Phenylobacterium montanum: one gene and its partner. The protein of the gene in region 2 interacts with the protein of the main gene of each other region in a pairwise test. Links are inferred from orthologs where the notes say so. Each region holds a gene or a part of one and is shown on either strand. Other genes may lie near its edges.

Region 1 (3,440 bases), 530 kb from region 2 along the record:
GGCGCCTTCCTCCTCGGCCATGCGCGAGTGGAACACCACCTGCAAGAGGAGGTCGCCCAGTTCCTCCTTCAGCTCCGGCAGGTCGTTACGCTGGATGGCGTCGGCCACCTCGTAGGCCTCCTCGATGGTGTAGGGGGCGATGGTGGCGAAGGTCTGCTCCAGGTCCCAGGCGCAGCCGCCGTCCGGGTTGCGCAGCTGGGCCATGATGGCGATCAGCCGCGCCATCGGGTCAGCGTGATCGGGGATCGCAGGCATGGCTTCCTCGGCGGGCGAGTCTATGGGCCCCGCCAGACTGGCCGAGCGCACGGGTTCACCGCAAGGGCGCCTGGCCGGCGATCCACCGGAAATCGGGTCGTCAGCCGGCCGCCCGTTGCGGCGCGCCTTCCGCCGCCGCCAGCCATTCCTCGACGAGGCCCCAGGCGGTCGTCGAAGCCTGGCGGATCTCGCCGGCGAGGCGCGGGGCCTCGGCGTCGTCCCGGGCCAGGCAAGCGCGCTCCAGTTGCTCGGCCATGGCCTGCAGCCTGAGTGCCCCGAAGTTGCCGGAGGTGCCTTTCAGGTCGTGAGCCTCGCGCGCCAGGGACGCGAGGTCGCCGGAGCTGACCAGGTCCTCGATGCGGATCAGCCGCGCCTTGGAGCCGTCGAGATAGGAGTCCACGACCTTGCGCAGGCGATCGACCGGCAGCATGCGGGCCAGGGCGTCCAGCTTGTCGTGGTCGATGTCGGGAACCTTCTTGGAGGCGGAAGGCGCGGCTTCCTCCTCGTCATCGCCCCAGAGCTCGGCGCCCATGTAGCGTTCGATCACGGCCAGGAAGGCGACCGGATCAATCGGCTTGGAGATGAAGTCGTTCATCCCTGCGCCCAGGCAGGCGTCCTGATCCTTGCGCATGGCGTTGGCGGTCATGGCGATGATCGGCGTCTGGCCGACGGGCGAGGGCAGGTCGCGGATGGTCCGGGTGGCCTGCAGGCCGTCCATCACCGGCATCTGCATGTCCATCAGGATCAGGTCGTAGGCGCACTGCTTCACCGCTTCGACCGCCTCGGCGCCATTGACGGCGCAATCGACCGTGTAACCGGCTTCCTCCATGACCGTCTGGGCCAGAAGGGTGTTGATCTCGTTGTCCTCGGCCAGGAGGATCCTGCCGCGGCTCGAGCGGGCGCGGGGCGCAGGCGAAGCGGCCGCCGGAGCGTCGTCGTCCAGGAAGAAGTCGCTCACATCGACCGGCGGCTCGACACAAATTTCCGGCGCGACTTCGGCCGAGGAGTCCAGCGTCTCGGCCGCTCCAGCAGGAGCGCTCAGTAGCTCCGCCAGGCGCGACAGCAGGATGCTGTGGCGGACCGGCTTGGTCAGGACAGCGTCGAACAGACTGGCCGAGCCCCCGACCATCGAGCCGATCGAAGATGCGAGCACCAGGCGCGGCTGCTCCAGGGCCACATTGGCGCGGACCTTGGCGGCGACGCCCTCGCCGGAGAGGCCGGGCATCATGTGGTCCAGCAGCACGAGGTCGAAAGGCTCGCCCCGGGCGTCGGCCATGACGATGGCGGCCAGGCCGCTCGGGCCGTCGACCGCCTCGCTGACGACCGCGCCCTCAGCCTCCAGCTGGCGCTGGAAGATGGTGCGGTTGATCTCGATGTCGTCGATCACCAGGATCCGTCGCCCATGCAGGGCGTCGGCCGCTGCGGTGCCGGACAGGGTGGAGAGGTCGGCGGCGGCGGGCGGCAGGTCGATCTCGAACCAGAAGATGCTGCCGCCGCCGGGGCGATCGGCTACGCCGATCTGGCCATCCATGAGTTCGACGAGCTGGCGGCTGATTGAGAGGCCGAGGCCCGTACCGCCATAGCGGCGGGTCACCGAGCCGTCGGCCTGCTGGAACTTCTTGAACAGTTTGGCCTTGGCCTCTTCCGACAGGCCGATTCCGGTGTCCTGCACCTCGATCCGAAGGCGCGAGCGTTGGCGGTCGACCGTCAGGGTGCGCGCCTCGACGGCCACAAAACCCTTTTCGGTAAATTTGATGGCGTTGGACAACAGGTTGAGGATCACCTGGCGCAGCCGCGTCGGGTCGCCGGCGAAGCCCTTGCGCGCGCCGTCGTCCAGGAAGCAGACGACGTCCAGTCCCTTTTCCGCGCCCTTGGTGGAGAGCAGTTCGACCACGTCCTCGACCACTGACTCCAGGGTGAAGTCGATCCGTTCCAGGTCGACCTTGCCGGCCTCCAGCTTGGAGATGTCGAGGATGTCGTTGATCAGGTTCAGAAGGCAGTCAGCCGAAACGCGCACAGCCTCGGCGAACTTGCGCTGCTCAGGGGTGAGTTCGGTCCGAAGCAGAAGCGCGTTCATGCCGATCACGCCATTCATGGGCGTGCGGATTTCGTGGCTCATATTGGCCAGGAATTCGCTCTTGGCCGTATTGGCGGCGTCGGCTTCGTCGCGGGCCCGGATCAGGGCGGCCTCGGTGCGCTGGTGCGCCTCGATCATGTCGCTGAAGTCGTGGCCATAGAGCAGGAGGCCCGGCGCCCTGTCGCCGGCCGGGGCTATGTCCAGACGCACGACCGCGTCTGCGGCGTCGCCACGGGCTGGAACAGTGACCTGCTCAACCCTGCTCTTTCCCGCGGAAAGGCTCTTCTGCAGGCTCTTGAGCCGCCGATCCTCGATGGTCGGCATGATTGCGCCGAGCGGCTGGCCCGTGACATCGTCTTTGACTTGGAACAGCTGGCGCCAGGCCGGGCTGACCTGCACGACCGAGCCCTGGGAATCGAGATAGGCGATCGGCAAAAGGGCGCCGGCGACAAAGTCCGCAATCCCACGCTCGACCACTGTCCGGGGGGGAGCGCCCGCTTGCGCCCCCGGAATCCGGTCCATGCTACGCCTCCCAGAACACATGCCCCGAGAGCACCTTAGCGGCGGCGCCTTAACGTTAAGTGGAGAGCGAAAAGCGGCCTGAAGGACCCCATCGCGCCAGCCTGCCTTGTGACCGACCGACCGGGTAGCTAGTTTAGCGCACCGTATTTGGTTCTGGTCAGAGACAGTAAAAATGCCCACTCGTCGCCAATTCGCCCGCTTGCTGGTCCTGGGCGGAGGCGCCTTCGGCCTTGCGGGCTCTGTCCTGGCGCAGGACGCCGATCTCAGCGCCATGCTGAATGTCTTCATCAGTCCTGCGGGCAAACCTTTCCGAGCGCCGGCCGGCGCACCCTATCCTGTGGTGGACTGGTTCAAGGAGGCGGACCGCAACGGGGACGGAAAGCTGGACCACGCAGAGTTCATGGCCGACGCGGAAGCCTTCTTCCGCGTTCTGGATGCGCACCACACGGGGGTCCTGGGCGCCTATGAAGTGGCGGTCTACGAGCGTCAGATCGCCCCGGAGATCCTGGGCTATCAGTTCAAGCCGACCGCCCTCTTGAACCCGGTTGGGCTGTTCGGGGGGCGGATCTGGCGCGCGCAATACGGT
Region 2 (3,337 bases):
GCAAGGCGCGCAACCTGCTGGATATCGAGCCGGAGGACCTGGCCCATCTGATCCAAGGGGTGCAACGGGTCACCCACGCGGTCAACGCCGCCCTCAAGCCCGACGGCATCGTGGTCACCCAGTTCAACGGCGCCCCGGCCGGCCAGACCGTCTACCACCTGCACTTCCACATCATTCCGCGCTGGGAAGGCGTGCCCCTCGGCCGCCACGCCGGCGGCGCCATGGCCAATCCGGAAGAACTGGCCGAACTCGCGCACCTGATCGCGGGGCAGATCAGCTGAGGCGCCAATGAAAAGGGCGGCCCGCGAGGACCGCCCTTTCCTATCTGATCTTGGAACCCGCCCTACTCCGCCAGGGCCGGCTCCTCTTCGCCCGCCGTCTGGCCGCCGCCGGTCCCTTCGAAGTCGAAGGCCAGCTTGCCGTCCTTCAGCGAGACGCGGACGTGGCCGCCGCGGACCAGCCGGCCGAACAGGATCTCGTCGGCCAGGGGCTTCTTGATGTTCTCCTGGATCACCCGGGCCAGCGGCCGGGCGCCATAGAGTTCGTCGAAGCCGTTCTTGGCCAGCCAGTCGGCAGCGTCGTCGTCCAGCGAGACGGTGACGTGGCGGTCGGCCAGTTGAGCCTCCAGCTGCAGCACGAACTTGTGCACCACCTGGCGGATGATCTCCGGCGTCAGCGACTTGAAGGCCACCACCGCATCCAGGCGGTTCCTGAATTCCGGCGTGAAAATCCGCTTGATCGCCGCCTCGTCCTCGCCCTCGCTGCGCCCACGGCCGAAGCCGATCGAGTTGCGCTGGGCGTCGGAGGCGCCGGCGTTGGTGGTCATGATCAGGACCACGTTGCGGAAATCGACCTTCTTGCCCACCGCATCGGTCAGCGAGCCGTGGTCCATGACCTGAAGCAGGATGTTGTAAACGTCCTGGTGGGCCTTCTCGATCTCGTCCAGCAGCACCACGGCGTGCGGGTGCTGGTCGACGGCGTCGGTCAGAAGCCCGCCCTGATCATGGCCCACATAGCCCGGAGGCGCGCCGATCAGGCGGCTGACCGTGTGCCGCTCCATATATTCCGACATGTCGAAGCGCAGGAGCTCGATGCCGAGGGTGTCGGCCAGCTGGCGCGCGGTCTCGGTCTTGCCGGTGCCGGTAGGACCCGAGAACAGGTAGCAGCCGATCGGCTTTTGCGGGTCACGCAGGCCGGCGCGGGCCATCTTCATCGCTGCGGACAACTGATGGATGGCGTCGTCCTGGCCATAGACCGCGCGGCGTAGGTCGCCTTCCAGCTGCTTCAGCGCCTCGGTGTCGGACTTGGAGACCGACTTGGGCGGAATGCGGGCGATCTTGGAGACGACGGACTCGATCTCCTTCAGGCCGATGGTCTTCTTGCGCCGCGATTCCGGCAGCAGCATCTGCGAGGCGCCCGCCTCGTCGATGATGTCGATCGCCTTGTCCGGCAGCTTGCGGTCGGTGATGTAGCGGGCCGACAGCTCCACCGCCGCCTTCAGCGCCTCGTTGGTGTAGCGCAGCTTGTGGAAGTCCTCGTAGTAGGTCTTCAGGCCCTTGAGGATCTTCAGGGTGTCGTCGATGGTCGGCTCGTTGACGTCGATCTTCTGGAACCGGCGCACCAGGGCGCGGTCCTTCTCGAAGTGCTGGCGGAACTCCTTGTAGGTGGTCGAGCCCATACAGCGCAGGGTGCCCGACGCCAGGGCCGGCTTGAGCAGGTTCGAAGCGTCCATGGCCCCGCCGCTGGTGGCGCCGGCGCCGATCACCGTGTGGATCTCGTCGATGAACAGGATGGCGTTGGGGTGGTTCTCCAACTCCTTGACCACCTGCTTGACCCGCTCCTCGAAGTCACCGCGATAGCGGGTGCCGGCCAGGAGCGAGCCCATGTCCAGCGAGAAGATGGTCGCCCCGTTCAACACCTCAGGGACCTGGTGGTTGACGATCTTGCGCGCCAGGCCCTCGGCGATGGCGGTCTTGCCGACGCCCGGGTCGCCGACCAGCAGCGGGTTGTTCTTGGTGCGGCGGCACAGGATCTGGATGCAGCGCTCCACCTCGCCGGCGCGGCCGATCAAGGGGTCGACCTTGCCCTGCTTGGCCTTCTCGTTGAGGTTGACGCAGTAGGCCTCCAGGGCTTCGCCGCCGGTCTTGACCGCCGGCTTGCCGCCCTCTTCCTCGCCTTCGGTCGCGCCTTTCACCGGGCGCGCCTCCGAGGCGCCGGCCTTCTTGGCGATGCCGTGGGCGATGAAATTGACCGCGTCGTAGCGGGTCATTTCCTGCTCCTGCAGGAAATAGGCGGCGTGGCTCTCGCGCTCGGAGAAGATCGCCACCAGCACGTTGGCGCCGGTGACGTCGTCGCGAGCCGAGGACTGCACGTGGATCACCGCGCGCTGCATGACGCGCTGGAACCCGGCGGTCGGCTTGGCGTCCTCGCCGTCGTCCACCACCAGCGAGCTCAGCTCGGTGTCCAGGTAGTTGATCAGGCTCTTCTTCAGCGCCGTCAGGTCGACGTCGCAGGCGTTCATGACCGCCGACGCGTCGGCGTCGTCAATGAGCGCGAGGAGCAGGTGCTCGAGGGTCGCATACTCGTGCTTACGCTGGTTGGCGTAAGCCACGGCGCGGTGGATGGACTCTTCGAGATTGCGTGAGAATGACGGCAATTGAGACCTCTCAGTCCTTTTCCATGGTGCATTGCAACGGATGTTGGTGACGCCTGGCGGTATCGATCACTTGGGCGACCTTGGTCTCGGCCACCTCGTAGGTAAAAACACCGCAGACGCCGACACCGTGCTGGTGCACGTGCAGCATGATCCTGGTCGCATCCTCACGCGATTTGTTAAAGAACCTTTCCAGCACGTAGACCACGAACTCCATCGGAGTGTAGTCGTCGTTCAGGATGAGGACCCGGTACAGCGAAGGCTTTTGCGTCTTCGTCTTGGTCTGGGTGACGATCCCGACGCCGGCGCCCGTTCCGCCCTGATCACCTTGCTTTCGCTCGGCCATCAATAAGTTCTCTCTCCAAGGGGCGCCGCGTGCGAAACCGCTTCGCATGGTGAATTAGATATGGAAACCGCGCCGGTTTGGAAGGGTTCAATTCGTCGCCGGGACGATTCAATCACAACCGCGCGTCAAATGACCGCGGCGTCGGCGCCCGAACTCAACCATGACACCATAGCGCCGTGGGGATGCACCCTGGCGAGCACGGCTTCGCGCCCCTCGGGCCACAGAGAAAGCCGGATTTCCATGGGCTTGGCGATTCCCGTGGGGTCCGGCTCCATCCTCAGCCAGGCGAACGGCGACTCGGGTGTCGCCTCGCGGCCGGCGGCTTCGATCGCCGCCGT

What was found.
Region 1: the proteins of clpA (region 2) and KCG34_RS03065 interact in binary tests that used the Escherichia coli proteins (3 or more experiments, as listed by UniProt). The link is inferred for Phenylobacterium montanum from one-to-one orthologs.

Annotation. Positions count from the first base shown.
Region 1 is NZ_CP073078.1:675,757-679,196, forward strand. What follows is about bases 106-3,231. They hold KCG34_RS03065 (response regulator), read right to left. Parts: upstream 2,855-3,231; coding sequence 356-2,854; downstream 106-355. Other genes in these bases: mazG (nucleoside triphosphate pyrophosphohydrolase), read right to left, coding at 106-255; KCG34_RS03070 (EF-hand domain-containing protein), read left to right, coding at 3,027-3,231. Outside these bases: more of mazG, read right to left, coding at 1-105; more of KCG34_RS03070, read left to right, coding at 3,232-3,440. UniProt on the Escherichia coli protein: Member of the two-component regulatory system UvrY/BarA involved in the regulation of carbon metabolism via the CsrA/CsrB regulatory system. Phosphorylates UvrY, probably via a four-step phosphorelay.
Region 2 is NZ_CP073078.1:148,113-151,449, reverse strand. What follows is about bases 1-3,023. They hold clpA (ATP-dependent Clp protease ATP-binding subunit ClpA), read right to left. Parts: upstream 2,657-3,023; coding sequence 344-2,656; downstream 1-343. Other genes in these bases: clpS (ATP-dependent Clp protease adapter ClpS), read right to left, coding at 2,667-2,999; KCG34_RS00765 (HIT family protein), read left to right, coding at 1-281. In the rest of the region: KCG34_RS00750 (DUF2332 domain-containing protein), read right to left, coding at 3,125-3,337. UniProt on the Escherichia coli protein: ATP-dependent specificity component of the ClpAP protease. It directs the protease to specific substrates. It has unfoldase activity. The primary function of the ClpA-ClpP complex appears to be the degradation of unfolded or abnormal proteins.